2 regions of the Pseudarthrobacter sp. NCCP-2145 genome follow, and region 1 is predicted to be linked to the other one. Evidence: riboswitches for the same ligand, from Rfam matches in the RefSeq annotation. Region 1 holds a riboswitch; the other holds the start of a gene.
The links. Region 1 has a riboswitch for glycine ahead of gcvP (aminomethyl-transferring glycine dehydrogenase). Riboswitches for the same ligand answer to the same signal wherever they lie in the genome.
Positions count from the first base shown of each region.

Region 2: linked by a shared signal. The riboswitch ahead of gcvP (aminomethyl-transferring glycine dehydrogenase) and the one ahead of gcvP (aminomethyl-transferring glycine dehydrogenase) in region 1 are both predicted to bind glycine.

Region 1 is NZ_BRCG01000002.1:313,170-320,345, forward strand. Features, by position in the region: gene NFU08_RS02920 (NYN domain-containing protein) at 1-88, opposite strand, end outside; gene NFU08_RS02925 (hypothetical protein) at 213-533, opposite strand; gene NFU08_RS02930 (GPP34 family phosphoprotein) at 650-1,432, shown strand; gene NFU08_RS02935 (rhodanese-like domain-containing protein) at 1,512-2,858, opposite strand; gene NFU08_RS02940 (DUF427 domain-containing protein) at 3,025-3,309, opposite strand; gene NFU08_RS02945 (hypothetical protein) at 3,486-3,821, shown strand; glycine riboswitch at 3,947-4,044, shown strand; gene gcvP (aminomethyl-transferring glycine dehydrogenase) at 4,206-7,076, shown strand; gene gcvT (glycine cleavage system aminomethyltransferase GcvT) at 7,087-7,176, shown strand, end outside.
Region 2 is NZ_BRCG01000034.1:16,155-23,330, reverse strand. Features, by position in the region: gene gcvT (glycine cleavage system aminomethyltransferase GcvT) at 1-869, opposite strand, end outside; gene gcvP (aminomethyl-transferring glycine dehydrogenase) at 881-3,817, opposite strand; glycine riboswitch at 3,996-4,094, opposite strand; gene NFU08_RS20230 (TetR/AcrR family transcriptional regulator) at 4,186-4,725, opposite strand; gene NFU08_RS20225 (MFS transporter) at 4,792-6,375, shown strand; gene NFU08_RS20220 (Dps family protein) at 6,474-6,953, opposite strand; gene NFU08_RS20215 (APC family permease) at 7,176-7,176, shown strand, end outside.

The DNA.
Region 1 (7,176 bases):
CCTGCAGGCCGGTGAACACATTGTCGAAATCAACAAACATCGCAGCCCGGATGCCGGGACGGCGGGAGGGGGAGAGTGCCTCGTTCATTGGCTTAGTGTGCCAGCATCGCGGGGCGCGGGCACCCCCTCCGGGTGCGACACGCAAGCGGACGACGGCGGGGAGGTTCCGCCGTCGTCCGCTTCCCCTTCGCTGCGCCCAGGTGTTCAGGTGTTTAGGTGCTGAGGTTCCAGTGGACCCGGATGGCCTCAGCAATGGGTGCCGCCTTGACGTCGACCCGGAAAGCGACGGGCGCGGTTCCTGTTTCCTCGATGACGGCGTCACGGTAGACGCGCCCGCAGGAGGGGCACAGGGTGTAGAGGTCCTCGTCTACGGGCCACTCCGCCAGCTCCGGCGGGGCAGGGGCATCTCCCGAGTGGACGGGGATGCCCTGCGCGTTGGCCTGGATCAGCCCGTCCTTGCTGACGGTGTTCCCGCAGACGCAGGTGATGGTGGTGACGTCATGGTCGACCACATCGGCGGTTTCGGTGTCCACGGCGGCCTCCGCGGCGCTGGAAGGGACTTTGTGGTCTCAGCATAAGCCCGCACTTCCGCAGGAAGACAGGTATTTCGGCCGTAGTGGGTGCCGCTGTGCGGGCGCACCATGGTGCTATGAATGCGGAAACTCCCCAAGCGGTTGAACTGAGCCTTCCCCAGGCCTTCCTCCTCCTGGCCACCGATGACAAAGACGGCAAACCCGAAGTTCCGGTGTTCGCACTCAGGACCACGGTGGCAGGGGCAATCCTGGCCGAACTGGACCTGGTTGGTGCCATTGAGCTGCAGGGCAAGCACGTCCGGGCCACCGGCGCCACACCTGGAACGGAGCTTCAGCACGAGCTGGAGCTCATCCGCGGCAAGTCACGGCCGCACAGCGCCAGGCGCTGGGTCTCCATGCTGGAAGGCCGCGCCCAGACGCAACGCATCTATGAACAGATGGCGGCGGCGGGCATCGTGGAACACGTCGGCGAGAAGCATCTGGGCCGGTTCCGGGCCGTGCGGTATCCGGAAAAGGACCATGCCCCGGAGGCTGCGCTGCTTGAAAAGATCCGGACAGCGCTCAGGGCTGCCCCGTCCGACCTCCAGCCGCCGGAAACCGGCGCGGCCGAGGACGCAGCGGCCGGCGCAGCGGCTGCAGGCGGTGGGCCGGAAGCGGCAACGCAGGATGCCACGCCAGGCTCGAAGCCCGGAACCCCGAAGCCCGGGACCAAAGCGCCCGAGGCCAGGACCATAGCGCTCATCGCCCTGATGCAGGCGGCCGGACTGCTCGGCAAGCTCTTCCCGGAGGCGGACCGGGTCCGGGCCAGCGAGCTGGCCAAGGACTACTGGCCGTCCCGGGCGGTGGAGGATGAACTCCGCATGATCAGGCTGGCGGAGGAGGAAGCCGCAACCCTGTAGGCGGCACCCCTTCAGTCGGGGCACAACGCAAGCGGACGACGGCGGGAGGTCCCGCTGTCGTCCGCCCCCCTTCGCTGGTTCACGCCATGGTGAAGCCGGCCTTGTTCACGTCGCGGAAGCTGGCGTCGATGTGCACCACGTCGCGGCCGGCGCGCTGCAGCAGGCTCGCAGCCACGGCGGAGCGGTACCCGGAACCGCAGTGCACCCACAGCCGTCCGGCGGGGACCTCGTCCAGGCGCCGGAGCAGCTCATGGAGCGGGATGTTCACTGCGTCGCGGATATGGGATTTTGCGAACTCGTCGGTGCGGCGGACGTCGATGATGGGGTCGTCCTCCGGCTTCTGCAGCACTTCCTGCCAGCCGACGCTGTCGTAGGAGGAGGTTGCCGCCCCGGGCGCAAGCTCCGCAGGTCCGGAGCCGATGGCCGCATCCGGGTTGTCGATGCCGATGCGGGACAGGTCCCGGATCGCGTTCTCCACGTCCCGGCGCGCGCCCACGAGCGTCAGCTGTTCGTCCCAGGGCAGGACCCACCCCAGGAAGGCGGTGAACTGCGTGCCGTCGCCGTACTCGAAGCTGACGCTGCCGCTCAGGTGGGTGTTGGCGAAGGCCACCCGGTTCCTCAGGTCCACCACCCACTCGCCCCTCTCCAGCCGGGACACCAGCTCATCCTGGTCCAGCGAGTCGGGCAGGTCCAGGTCCGGCGCGGTGGGGCCGGCCATGTTGATGGGGGCCATGTGGGCGTAATAGGACGGATAGGCCGTGAGGTTGTGGATCAGCTCGCGGACAAAGTGGTCCTCGTCCGGGTCGGTCAGGGCATGGTTCCCGCTCAACTGCTCGCCGATGGTAGAGGATTCCGCCCCGCTGGCCGGGCCCGAGGAGCAGAAGGAGCCGAAGCCGTGGGTGGGGTAGAGCCCGGCGTCCCCACCCGCTTCATCCACCAGCCGCCGGACCGACCTGTACTGGTGGTGGGTGAGCGGCACGGTGTCTTCCGGGCTGACCAGGTCGGTGCGGCCCACGGAGCCGTAGAGCAGGCTTCCACCGGAGAACACCGCCTGGCGGTCACCGTCCGTCACGATGTAGGAGAGGTGGTGGTGGGTGTGCCCCGGCGTGGCCACGGCTTTGAGGACCATCCGTCCCACCTGCACCGTGTCCCCGTCCGAGATCGGCTGGCGGCTGTACGGGACGTCGTCCGCTGCGTTGACCAGGTAGGCGGCGTTGTGGTCCTGGGCCAGCTGCAGCCCGCCGGTGACGTAGTCGTTGTGGATGTGCGTCTCGGCCACGTGGGTGATCCGCACCCCGGCGTCCGAGACGGCCTTTTCCACCCGGTCCGTGTCCCGCTGGGGGTCAATGACCACGCCCACCGCGCCGTCATGCACCAGGTAGGTACGGTCGCCCAGCTGCGGCGTTTCGATCGTGATGATTTCCATGCCGGGTTCCTCCTTGAACGGGTGTCAGCCTGATCGCCACGTTACCCCCGGGCATCACCGGCCGGTAGGCCCGTCCGCGCCACCCCCACAACAGAAGCGGACGACGGCGGGAGGTCCCGCCGTCGTCCGTTTGGTTCAGGCAGCTCCCGCCTGAGGTGGGCGCCTGCTAGCCCTCGATGGTGACACCGCGCCAGAAGGCGATCCGGTCCTCGATCTGCTTGGCGCGGGGCTTTGGCTCGGGGTAGAACCAGGCCGCGTCCACGTTGACCTTCCCGTCCACTTCCAGCGTGTGGTAACTGGCCCGGCCCTTCCACGGGCAGACGGAATACAGGTCGCTGTCCCTCAGGTAGCCGGCGTTGACGGCGTCGCGGGGAAAATAGTGGTTGCCCTCCACCACCACGGTGTCCGTGGATTCGGCAATGACTTTTCCGTTCCAGATAGCCCTGACCATGTGGTTCCGTTCTGTTGGGTGCCGCGCAGTGGGCGGCGGAAGTGTCGTAGGTATCCCAACGCTGTGCCCGGCGGGCTTGTTCCCGGAGGCTGGGCTCGTTCCCTGGCCTCGGGAGGGCGGCCCCGGAGGCGGACCGCGGCGCGGCTGCGGCCGGCAGCCCGGCTAGACTCGCCTGCATGGGGGACAACAACACACCTGATCACGAACGCGCGCCCGAACAACGCGAACCACGGAAGCCGGCCCGGGTACCTGGAGTGGTCCTGCCGATCGCAGGGCTCGTGGTCCTGCTGGCCGGGTGCCTGGTGGCTTGGCTCAACCGGAACACCTACATTGGCTGGTTCGCCTACGCGCCGCTGAGCAACCAGCCTTTCTCCGGCACCGGGATGGCGTTCCTCAGCCCGGGGACGCAGGCGGGCCTGGCAATCGCCGTCGTGGGCCTGCTGCTGCTTGCCTTTTGGGCGGGCTACAGAACCGGCAGGAAAGCTGCGCCAACAACTCCTGGCCAGCCCTAAGCCCAAGCGGCCGACGACGTCGCGTCCCGCCGTCGCCATCCCGCCTCTGCGGGTCCGGAAGTTTGGATCCCGGCGCGCATCTTGGTATCCTGTGAGTCGTGTCACCCACCAGTGGCACATGCTTATGATCTGCGGCGGGAGAGTCCTGCCGGTACGTTCAGCAGGCGCCGTAGGAGCAAATCCTCCCCAGGAATCTCTCAGGCCCACGTACCGCCGCGGCAAGGCAACTCTGGAAAGCAGTCCGGGCAACCGGGCTCACCGACGGTGCAAGTGGCGCCCTGCTGAACAGCAGGGCAACGCAAAACTCTCAGGTCCAATACAGAGCGGGGAGGAACCCGAATCAACGTGGTGCTAAGGCGCCACCTGAATTATGGAGTTCCCCTCATGACGGTTCACTCGTCCCCAACCACCTTCGCAGACCGCCATATCGGCGCGCGCCGCCAGTCCGACGTCGACACCATGCTCAAGGCGGTCGGTTACGACAGCCTTGATGGCCTGGTGGACAGCGCCGTCCCGGACTCGATCCGCCAGGACAAGCCCCTCACACTCGAGAGCGCCCTCAGTGAAGTCCAGGTTCTTGCCGAGCTCCGCAAGCTGGCCGGCAAGAACAAGATGGCCGTGCAGATGATCGGCCAGGGCTACTACGACACCGTGACGCCGCCGGTGATCCGCCGCAACATCCTCGAAGCCCCCGCCTGGTACACCGCCTACACCCCGTACCAGCCGGAGATTTCCCAGGGCCGGCTCGAGGCGCTGCTCAACTTCCAGACCATGGTCCAGGACCTCACGGCGCTCCCGGTGGCCAACGCCTCCCTCCTCGACGAAGCCACCGCTGTGGCCGAGGCCGTGCTGCTGATGCGCCGGGCGAATAAGAACAAGACGGCCAAGGACGGCAAGACCGTCCTGGACGCCGACCTCCTCCCGCAGACCATCGCCATCGTGCTGGGCCGCGCCGAGGCCCTCGGCTTCGAGGTGGAGGTCGCCGACCTCACCAACGGCTTGCCGGACGGCGACATCAACGGCGTGGTCCTCCAGCAGCCCGGCGTCTCCGGCCGGGTCTGGGACCAGTCCGCCGTGATCGCGGAAGCCAAGGAACGCGGTGCACTGGTCACGGTCGCCGCCGACCTCCTGGCCCTCACCCTCATCACCCCTCCTGGCGAGCAGGGGGCGGACATCGCCGTCGGCTCCACCCAGCGCTTCGGCGTGCCGTTGTTCTTTGGGGGACCGCACGCGGCCTACATGGCCGTCCGCGACGGCATGGAACGCACCCTCCCCGGCCGCATCGTCGGCGTTTCCAAGGACAACGCCGGCGTCCCGGCCTACCGCCTTGCCCTGCAGACCCGCGAGCAGCACATCCGCCGCGAGAAGGCCACGTCCAACATCTGCACCGCCCAGGCACTGCTGGCCATCGTCTCCTCCTTCTACGCCGTGTACCACGGCCCCGACGGGCTGAAGGCGATCGCCGAAACCGTCCACAACAACGCCCGCGCCCTGGCCGCCACGCTGAAGCATGCAGGCCGCGAGCTGGTGTCCGAGACCTTCTTCGACACCATCACCGTCCGCGTGCCCGGCAAGGCCGCCAAGGTGATCACCGCCGCCGAAGCCCGCGGCATCAACCTGCGGCTCATCGACGCGGACACGGTTGGCGTGTCCGTCGATGAAACCACGACGCCGGAGGTCCTCTCCGCGGTTGCGGTGGCCTTTGGTGCCGGTCCGGTTGTGTCCGGCCAGGGCTTTGAACTGCCGGAGTCCGTGCTGCGCACCTCCGACTTCCTGCAGCACCCGGTGTTCAATACGCACCGTTCCGAGACCCAGCTGCTGCGCTACATCCGGAAGCTCAGCGACCGGGACCTGGCGCTGGACCGCACCATGATCCCGTTGGGTTCGTGCACCATGAAGCTGAACGCCACGGCCGAGATGGAAGCCATTTCCTGGCCGGAGTTCGCGTCGATCCACCCGTTTGCCCCGGATTCGCAGACTGAGGGCTGGCGTGAGCTGATTGCGGGCCTGGAGGCGGACCTTGCCGAGATCACGGGCTATGACCAGGTGTCCATCCAGCCGAACGCCGGGTCCCAGGGTGAGCTCGCCGGGCTGCTGGCGATCCGCGGCTACCACCATTCCCGCGGTGACCAGCAGCGCAACGTCTGCCTGATCCCGGCTTCGGCGCACGGCACCAACGCCGCGTCCGCGGTGCTGGCCGGGATGAAGGTTGTGGTGGTGGCCACCGCTGCGGACGGCACGATCGACCACGCCGACCTGGAAGCGAAGATCGAGGCCCACAAGGACGTCCTCTCGGCCATCATGATCACCTACCCGTCCACGCACGGCGTGTACGACTCCGACGTCCGCGAGGTCTGCGACGCCGTCCACGCCGCCGGCGGCCAGGTGTACGTTGACGGCGCGAACCTGAACGCGCTCGTTGGGCTGGCGCAGCCGGGCAAGTTCGGTGGCGACGTCTCGCACCTGAACCTGCACAAGACCTTCTGCATCCCGCACGGCGGCGGCGGACCCGGCGTCGGACCGGTTGCTGCCAAGGCACACCTGGCACCCTTCATGCCCGGTGATGCAAACAAGGCCGCCCATGAAGCCGGGCATGGCGTTGCGATTTCCGCTTCGCGCTTCGGTTCTGCGGGTGTGCTCCCGATTTCCTGGGCCTACGTGAAGCTCATGGGCGGGACCGGCCTCACCGAGGCCACCAAGTCCGCACTGCTCGCGGCCAACTACGTCGCGGCACGGCTGAACGACTACTTCCCGGTCCTTTACACCGGCGAAAGCGGCCTGGTGGCGCACGAGTGCATCCTGGACCTGCGCGACCTGACGGCCCAGACCGGCGTCACCGCGGAGGACGTGGCCAAGCGGCTCATCGACTTCGGCTTCCACGCCCCCACGCTCTCCTTCCCGGTGGCGGGCACGCTCATGGTGGAGCCCACCGAGTCCGAGGACCTCGCGGAGATCGACCGCTTCATCGAAGCCATGATCACCATCCGCAAGGAAATCGACCAGGTGGCCAACGGCGACTTCACCGTGACCAGCAGCCCGCTGCGCAACGCACCCCACACGGCCGCCGCCGTCGTCTCTTCCGACTGGGACCGCGCGTACCCGCGCGAGCAGGCAGCCTTCCCCGTGTCCTCCCTCCGGCAGGACAAGTACTTCCCGCCGGTTGGCCGCATCGACGGCGCCGCCGGTGACCGCAACCTGGTCTGCTCCTGCCCTCCCCTCGACGCGTTCGAGGACAAAACTGCATTTGAGAACTAAGGATTTCCTGATGACTGAGAACTACACAGCGCTCTATGAGCAGCACAAGCTGGCCGGCGCCTCTTTCACCGACTTCGGCGGCTGGCAGATGCCCCTTAAG
Region 2 (7,176 bases), on a different contig from region 1:
AGGGCGGCCTTTCCCACGAAGTCGCCTTCCTTGGAGAGGGCGACGACGGGTCCCAGGCCTGCGGCGAAGGGGTCACCCTGCAGTGAGAGCTCGTTCCCGTACAGCGGCATCCCCGCTTCAAGGCGGAGGGAGTCGCGCGAAGCCAGCCCGGCCGGCGTCAGCTCCCCGTCCTCCGCGATGGCGGCGAGTGCCTGCCACAGGGCGGGGGCGTCGTTGTTCGCCACAAAGATCTCGAAGCCGTCCTCACCGGTATAGCCGGTGCGTGCAAGCAGGAGCTCCTGCCCGGCGCCTCCCACCAGGAACGGAACCTCCACGGCGGCGTAGTACTTCAGCTCCGTGACCAGGCCGTGCCGGGCAGCCGGGACAAGGCGCAGCAGCAGCTCCTGTGCCTTGGGACCCTGGACGGCGATCAGCGAGGTGGCCGCGGAGGCGTCGTCCACCCGGACGTTGAACCCGGCTGCACGTTCGGCCAGGGCCGCGGCCACCACGTCCGCGTTGCCGGCGTTGGGAACCACCAGGAAGCGGTCGGTCCCGTCTCCTGCAGTGTCCGCCGCAGGGCGGCGGTAGGTGATGAGGTCGTCGATGATGCCACCGTCTTCCTGGCAGATCAGCGAGTACTTGGCCTTGCCCACGGCCATGGCCATGATCTTACCCACCAGCGCGTAGTCCAGGAACGCGGCGGCCTCCGGCCCGGTGACCCAGACCTCGCCCATGTGGGACAGGTCGAACAGGCCGGCGGCGTTACGGACGGCGTGGTGCTCGGCCAGTTCGGAGCTGTACTTGAGGGGCATCTGCCAGCCGCCGAAGTCGGTGAAGGAGGCACCGAGCTTGGCATGCTCGTCATAGAGGGCGGTGCGCTTCTCAGTCATGGCAGGCGTCCTCAGTTTTCGAATTCGGAGAGCGGCGGGCAGGAGCAAATCAGGTTCCGGTCCCCGGCGGCGCCGTCAATGCGGCCGACCGGCGGGAAGTACTTGTCCTGCTTGAGTGACTTCACCGGGAACACGGCCTGTTCGCGCGGGTACGCCCGGTCCCAGTCGCTGCTGATGGCGGCGGCAGCGGTGTGCGGTGCGTTCCGGAGCGGGCTGTCCGCCACAGTGAAGTCACCGTTCGCCACCTGGTCGATCTCGGCGCGGATGGCGATCATGGCTTCGATGAAGCGGTCGATCTCCCCCAGGTCCTCGGACTCGGTGGGCTCCACCATGAGCGTGCCGGCCACGGGGAAAGCCAGCGTGGGGGCGTGGAAACCGTAGTCGATGAGCCGCTTGGCCACGTCCTCCGCGGTGACGCCGGTGCGGGCGGTGAGTTCGCGCAGGTCCAGGATGCACTCGTGCGCCACCAAGCCGGCTTCGCCGGTGTACAGGACCGGGAAGAAGTCGTTCAGCCGTGCTGCCACGTAGTTGGCAGCGAGCAGTGCGGACTTGGTGGCCTCGGTCAGGCCCTGGCCGCCCATCAGCTTCACGTAGGCCCAGGAAATGGGCAGTACGCCCGCGGATCCGAACTTGGAGGCGGAGATGGGGACGTCGTTGCCTTCGGTCCAGGTGGCGGCGTTGCCGGGCATGAAGGGTGCCAGGTGTGCCTTGGCAGCAACGGGTCCGACGCCGGGTCCGCCGCCGCCGTGCGGGATGCAGAAGGTCTTGTGCAGGTTCAGGTGCGAGACGTCGCCACCGAACTTGCCCGGCTGCGCCAGGCCCACAAGAGCGTTCAGGTTTGCACCGTCAACGTACACCTGTCCCCCGGCGGCGTGGACCGCGTCGCAGACCTCACGGACATCGGAGTCGTACACACCATGCGTGGACGGGTAGGTGATCATGATGGCCGAAAGGACGTCCTTGTGGGCCTCGATCTTCGCTTCCAGGTCGGCGTGGTCGATCGTTCCGTCCGCAGCGGTGGCCACCACCACCACCTTCATCCCGGCCAGCACCGCGGACGCGGCGTTGGTGCCGTGCGCCGAAGCCGGGATCAGGCAGACGTTGCGCTGCTGGTCACCGCGGGAGTGGTGGTAGCCGCGGATCGCCAGCAGCCCGGCGAGCTCACCCTGGGACCCGGCGTTCGGCTGGATGGACACCTGGTCATAGCCCGTGATCTCGGCAAGGTCCGCCTCCAGCCCCGCAATCAGCTCACGCCAGCCCTCAGTCTGCGAATCCGGGGCAAACGGGTGGATCGACGCGAACTCCGGCCAGGAAATGGCTTCCATCTCGGCCGTGGCGTTCAGCTTCATGGTGCACGAACCCAGCGGGATCATGGTGCGGTCCAGCGCCAGGTCCCGGTCGCTGAGCTTCCGGATGTAGCGCAGCAGCTGGGTCTCGGAACGGTGCGTATTGAACACCGGGTGCTGCAGGAAGTCGGTGGAGCGTTCGACGGCGGTGTCCAGCGCGAAGGCTGCGTTGCCTTTCGCCGTGGCCGGGACGCCGGGGGTGTCCACGCCAAAGGCTTCGAGGACGCGGCCGGCAATGTCCGGCGTCGTGGTTTCATCGGTTGAGAAGCCGACGGTGTCGGCATCGATGCTGCGCAGGTTGATGCCCATTGCCTCGGCAGCGGCGACGATTCCGGCAGCCTTGCCCGGCACCGAAACGGTGACGGTGTCGAAGAAGCTGGTATGCAGCACATCGAGGCCTGCGGCCTTGAGGGACGCAGCCAGGCTCCTGGCGTGGGTATGGGCGGACAGCGCAATCGCCTTCAGGCCCTCCGGGCCGTGGTAGACGGCGTACATCGAGGCCACGATGGCGAGCAGCGCCTGGGCGGTGCAGATGTTGGACGTGGCCTTCTCGCGGCGGATGTGCTGCTCGCGGGTCTGCAGGGCAAGGCGGTAGGCCGGGACGCCGGCGTTGTCCTTGGAGACGCCCACCAGGCGGCCGGGCATCGAGCGCTCAAGGCCCTTTTGCACAGCCATGTAGGCCGCGTGCGGGCCGCCGTAGAACAGCGGGACGCCGAAGCGCTGGGCGGAGCCCACGGCGATGTCCGCACCCTGCTCGCCCGGAGGGGTGATGAGGGTGAGGGCCAGGAGGTCGGCGGCAACCGTGACCAGCGCACCGCGCTCCTTGGCCCCGGCGATCACCGCGGAGTGGTCCCAGACCCGGCCGGAAGCACCGGGCTGCTGCAGGACAATCCCGTTGATGGCACCGTCCGGCAGTCCCTGGGAAAGGTCCGCCACTTCAACCTCGAAGCCGAGCGCTTCGGCGCGGCCCTTCACAATGGCAATGGTCTGCGGCAGGCAGTCGGCGTCCAGCACAGTCTTACCGTCGCGGGCAGCGGCATTCTGTCCGGTGGACTTATTCGCCCGGCGCATCATCAGCACGGCCTCGGCCACGGCGGTGGCTTCGTCCAGCAGGGAGGCGTTGGCGATGGGCAGGCCCACCAGGTCCTGCACCATGGTCTGGAAGTTGAGCAGCGCCTCGAGCCGGCCCTGGGAAATCTCGGGCTGGTACGGGGTGTAGGCGGTGTACCAGGCCGGTCCTTCGAGGATGTTGCGGCGGATCACCGGCGGGGTCACAGTGTCGTAGTAGCCCTGGCCGATCATCTGCACGGCGGTCTTGTTCCTGGCGGCCAGCCTGCGGAGCTCCGCGAGGGCCTCCACCTCGCTCAGCGCGCCTGCCAGTTCCAGCGGGGAATCCTGCCGAATGTCCTTGGGGACGGCGGTATCCACCAGCGCGTCCACGGTGTCGTAACCCACTGCCTTGAGCATGGTGTCGACGTCGGACTGGCGCCTTGCGCCGATGTGCCGGTCAACGAAGGCTGCGGCAGAAACGGGTTCGGCAGAAGCAGGTGTGGTGGCGGCCGGGGCGGCGGAGGCCGGAGATACAGTCACGAGGAACTCCATAAATAGGGCGGCGCAGGGTACGCCACATCGATTCGTGTCCCTCCCCGCTCTGTATTGGACCTGAGAGTTTCCGCGTGGCCGGCCTGGGCCGGTCCCGCTTGCACCGTCGGTGAGCACAGCTGCCTGGATTTCCGGGACCGGATCTCAAAGCCGACAGCCTGCTGCTTTCCAGAGTTGCCTCGCCGCGGCGGTACATGGGCCTGTGAGATTCCTGGGGAGGTATTGCTCCTACGGCGCCTGCGTGTACCTTCTGGCAGAACTCTCCCGCCGCAGATCAAAGGCTATTGATTTGTAGTGTTTGTGGTTGCCGGTGACGGCCCACACATGGAGCAATTCTCCTACGCTGCGGGCCCGCGGGCAAATGCCGGTCAGCCCCTCAGCCGCTCCACTGCCGCCAGGAGCTCCTCCACGTCCTCCCGCCTGTTCCCGGGGTTGCCGGAGGGCCCGCTCTCCCACATGGCATTGAAGTACAGCCCATCCCCCATGTACAGCACCGCCTTGGCCATTGCCGTGCCCACGTCCTTCCCGATGAGGTCCAGCCAGTGCTGCTGGATGGCGGCGAAGCGGCGCCGTGCCTCCTCGTGCGCCACTTCCGCCAGGCGAGTGGCAGCAACGAAGGAGCGGTCCATGGGGGTGTCGGACCAGAGGGATGACCGGATGAAGTACGCGGCGGCGCCCTCCTTTGCGTCTGCCATCGCAGCGAGATCCTCCCCCGCCAGCTGGTCCAGCCGCTCGAGGGTGGCCGTGATCAGTGCTTCCTTGTTGGGGAAGTGGTAGAGCAGGCCTCCCTTGGAGACACCGGCCCGCCTGGCGACCGCATCGAGGGTGGCCGCCCGTTCTCCCACGTCGATAAGGAGCTCTTCAAAAGCATCGAGGACTGCATCTCGCGCGACGGGTTTCCTGGCCATGGTTCCCATCATGCACGGTGGGGATTCGATTTATTAACTCTACCGTCCAGACGGTACAGTTATTTCATGACACAGTCCGCCGCCTCCCAGCCCAAAAGCTTCCACCCCACCGCGTCCAACCTGCCCGCAGGCAGCCGCCCGCCGGGCAGCCGGCGGGACTGGCTGGCGCTGGGGCTGCTGATGTTCCCTGTCCTGCTGGTTGCTGTGGATAACACGGCGCTGACCTTTGCGCTGCCGGCCATCGCGAGCGCCCTGGACACCTCGGGAGTTGAGCTCCTCTGGATCGTGGACGCCTACCCGCTGGTGCTGGCGGGCCTGCTGGTTGCCATGGGGAGCCTGGGTGACAGGGTCGGACGCCGGCGGCTGCTGATCATCGGCAGCATCGGCTTCGCGGCAGTATCAGCAGCCACCGCCTTTGCCCCCAACGCGGGCTGGCTTATCGCAGGCAGGGCCGCGCTGGGCTTCTTTGGCGCCATGCTGATGCCCTCCACACTCTCGCTGATCCGGAACATCTTCACGGACCCCAACCGGCGGAGGCTGGCCATCGCGGTCTGGGCCGCAGGGTTCTCGGGCGGCGCCGCGCTGGGGCCGATCTTTGGCGGCTGGCTGGTGGAACAGTTCTGGTGGGGAGCAGTACTTCTGGTCGCAGTGCCCATCATGCTCCCCCTCCTGGTCCTGGGCCCCGCCTTCATTCCGGAATCCCGGGACCCGGCTCCGGGGAAAGTGGACGCGCCCAGCATCCTGCTCTCCCTGTTCACCATGGCCCCGGTGGTCTACGGGATCAAGGAGTTCGCCACCGAAGGACCAGGCGCCGCGGCGCTGGGGACCATGGCGTTCGGCGTGGCCATGGGTGTTGTGTTTGTCCGCCGCCAGCAGCGCCTGCACAGCCCGCTCCTGGACATTTCCCTGTTCCGGAACAGGGTTTTCAGCATGGCGATCACCGCCAACGTCCTGGCCCTGTTCTCCTTCAACGGGTTCATCCTCTTCCTGGCCCAGCATCTCCAGCTCATCGAGGGCATGTCACCCTCGGCCGCCGGAATGGCGATGATTCCGGCCCTGGTGGCCACCGTTGTTGCGGGGCTTGCCGCGGTGCCGGCCGTACGGAAAGTGCGGCCGGGCTTCGTTGTGGCGGCCGGGCTTGCGATGAGCGCCACGGGGTACAGCCTGGTCACTTTTGGCAGCCATGCGGGCGGCCCCTCACTGCTGCTGGCCGCACTGCTGATCCTCGCGCTGGGCGTGGGAACTGCCGAAACAATCTCCAACGACCTCATCCTGGGAAGTGCGCCCCCGGAAAAATCAGGCGCAGCAGCAGCGGTCTCCGAGACGGGCTACGAGGTGGGCGCCCTGCTGGGAACCGCGGTATTGGGTTCCATCCTCACCGCCTCCTACCAGCACAACCTGCGACTGCCGGAGGGCATCACCGAAGCCGCCCCCGCCGCGGGAACTGCGCAGGCCGGCGAGACCCTCGCCGGCGCCATGGAGCTGGCGGCCAGGCTGCCGCAGCCCATGGCAGATGCCGTGCGCCTGGCCGCGGCAGGGGCGTTCGATTCGGGGGTGCACATCACCGCAGCAATTGGGCTGGTACTGATGGCGACGGCGGCAGTCCTCGCCGCCGTCGTGCTTCGGAAAGTGCCCAGGGCGGACAGCTGAAAGGTGACCTGAGCAGCGTGACAGCAGAAGGCGCCCGCAGCCGGAGGATTCCACCTCCGGCTGCGGGCGCCCTGCACTCCGCTTCACTGCGGACGCTGCTACTTTGCGTCCGGCGCCGTAACGCTGGCAGTGGGCTTCATATTTTCCGCGTTGACCATCCAGGCATACTGCTCCAGCTTGGCGATGAACTCGTGCAGCAGGTCCGCGGTGGTGGGATCCTCTTCATCCACTTCATCGTGAACCTTGCGCATGGTGCCAACGGCAGCCTCGAGGGCAGCGACGATGCGCTCGATCGCGTCCTTGGTGCTGATCAGCCCTTCAGGGAACTGGGCCAGGCTCGTGGACCCGGACACGGTGGAGCTGCGGCCGTCCGGCAGCGCGTGCAGTGCCCGCATCCGCTCGGCGGTGTCATCCGCGAACTGGCGGGCCGCGTCCACGATCTCATCCAACTGCAGGTGCAGGTCGCGGAAGTTGGTTCCCACGATGTTCCAGTGCGCCTGCTTGCCCTGGATGTGCAGTTCGATCAGGTCGGCGAGCACGGCCTGCAGGTTGTTGGTCAGTGTCGGTGAAGCTTTCATGCGTCCTCCTCAAGTGGTCCAGTAGTCCCGACGCTATCAGCACCGCAGCGCTCTGTGGCGGGTCCGCGGAGGATTTCTCAGTGAGCTTACTAATTTGTGAAATACGGACATAAACGAATGGCATTCATATTTCCCCTTGCGTCCTGCGTCACATCCACCCATACTAAATGAACGCCATTCATATAGTGACCGTTGTCTCAACATCTTCCAGAAAGTGGTGCCA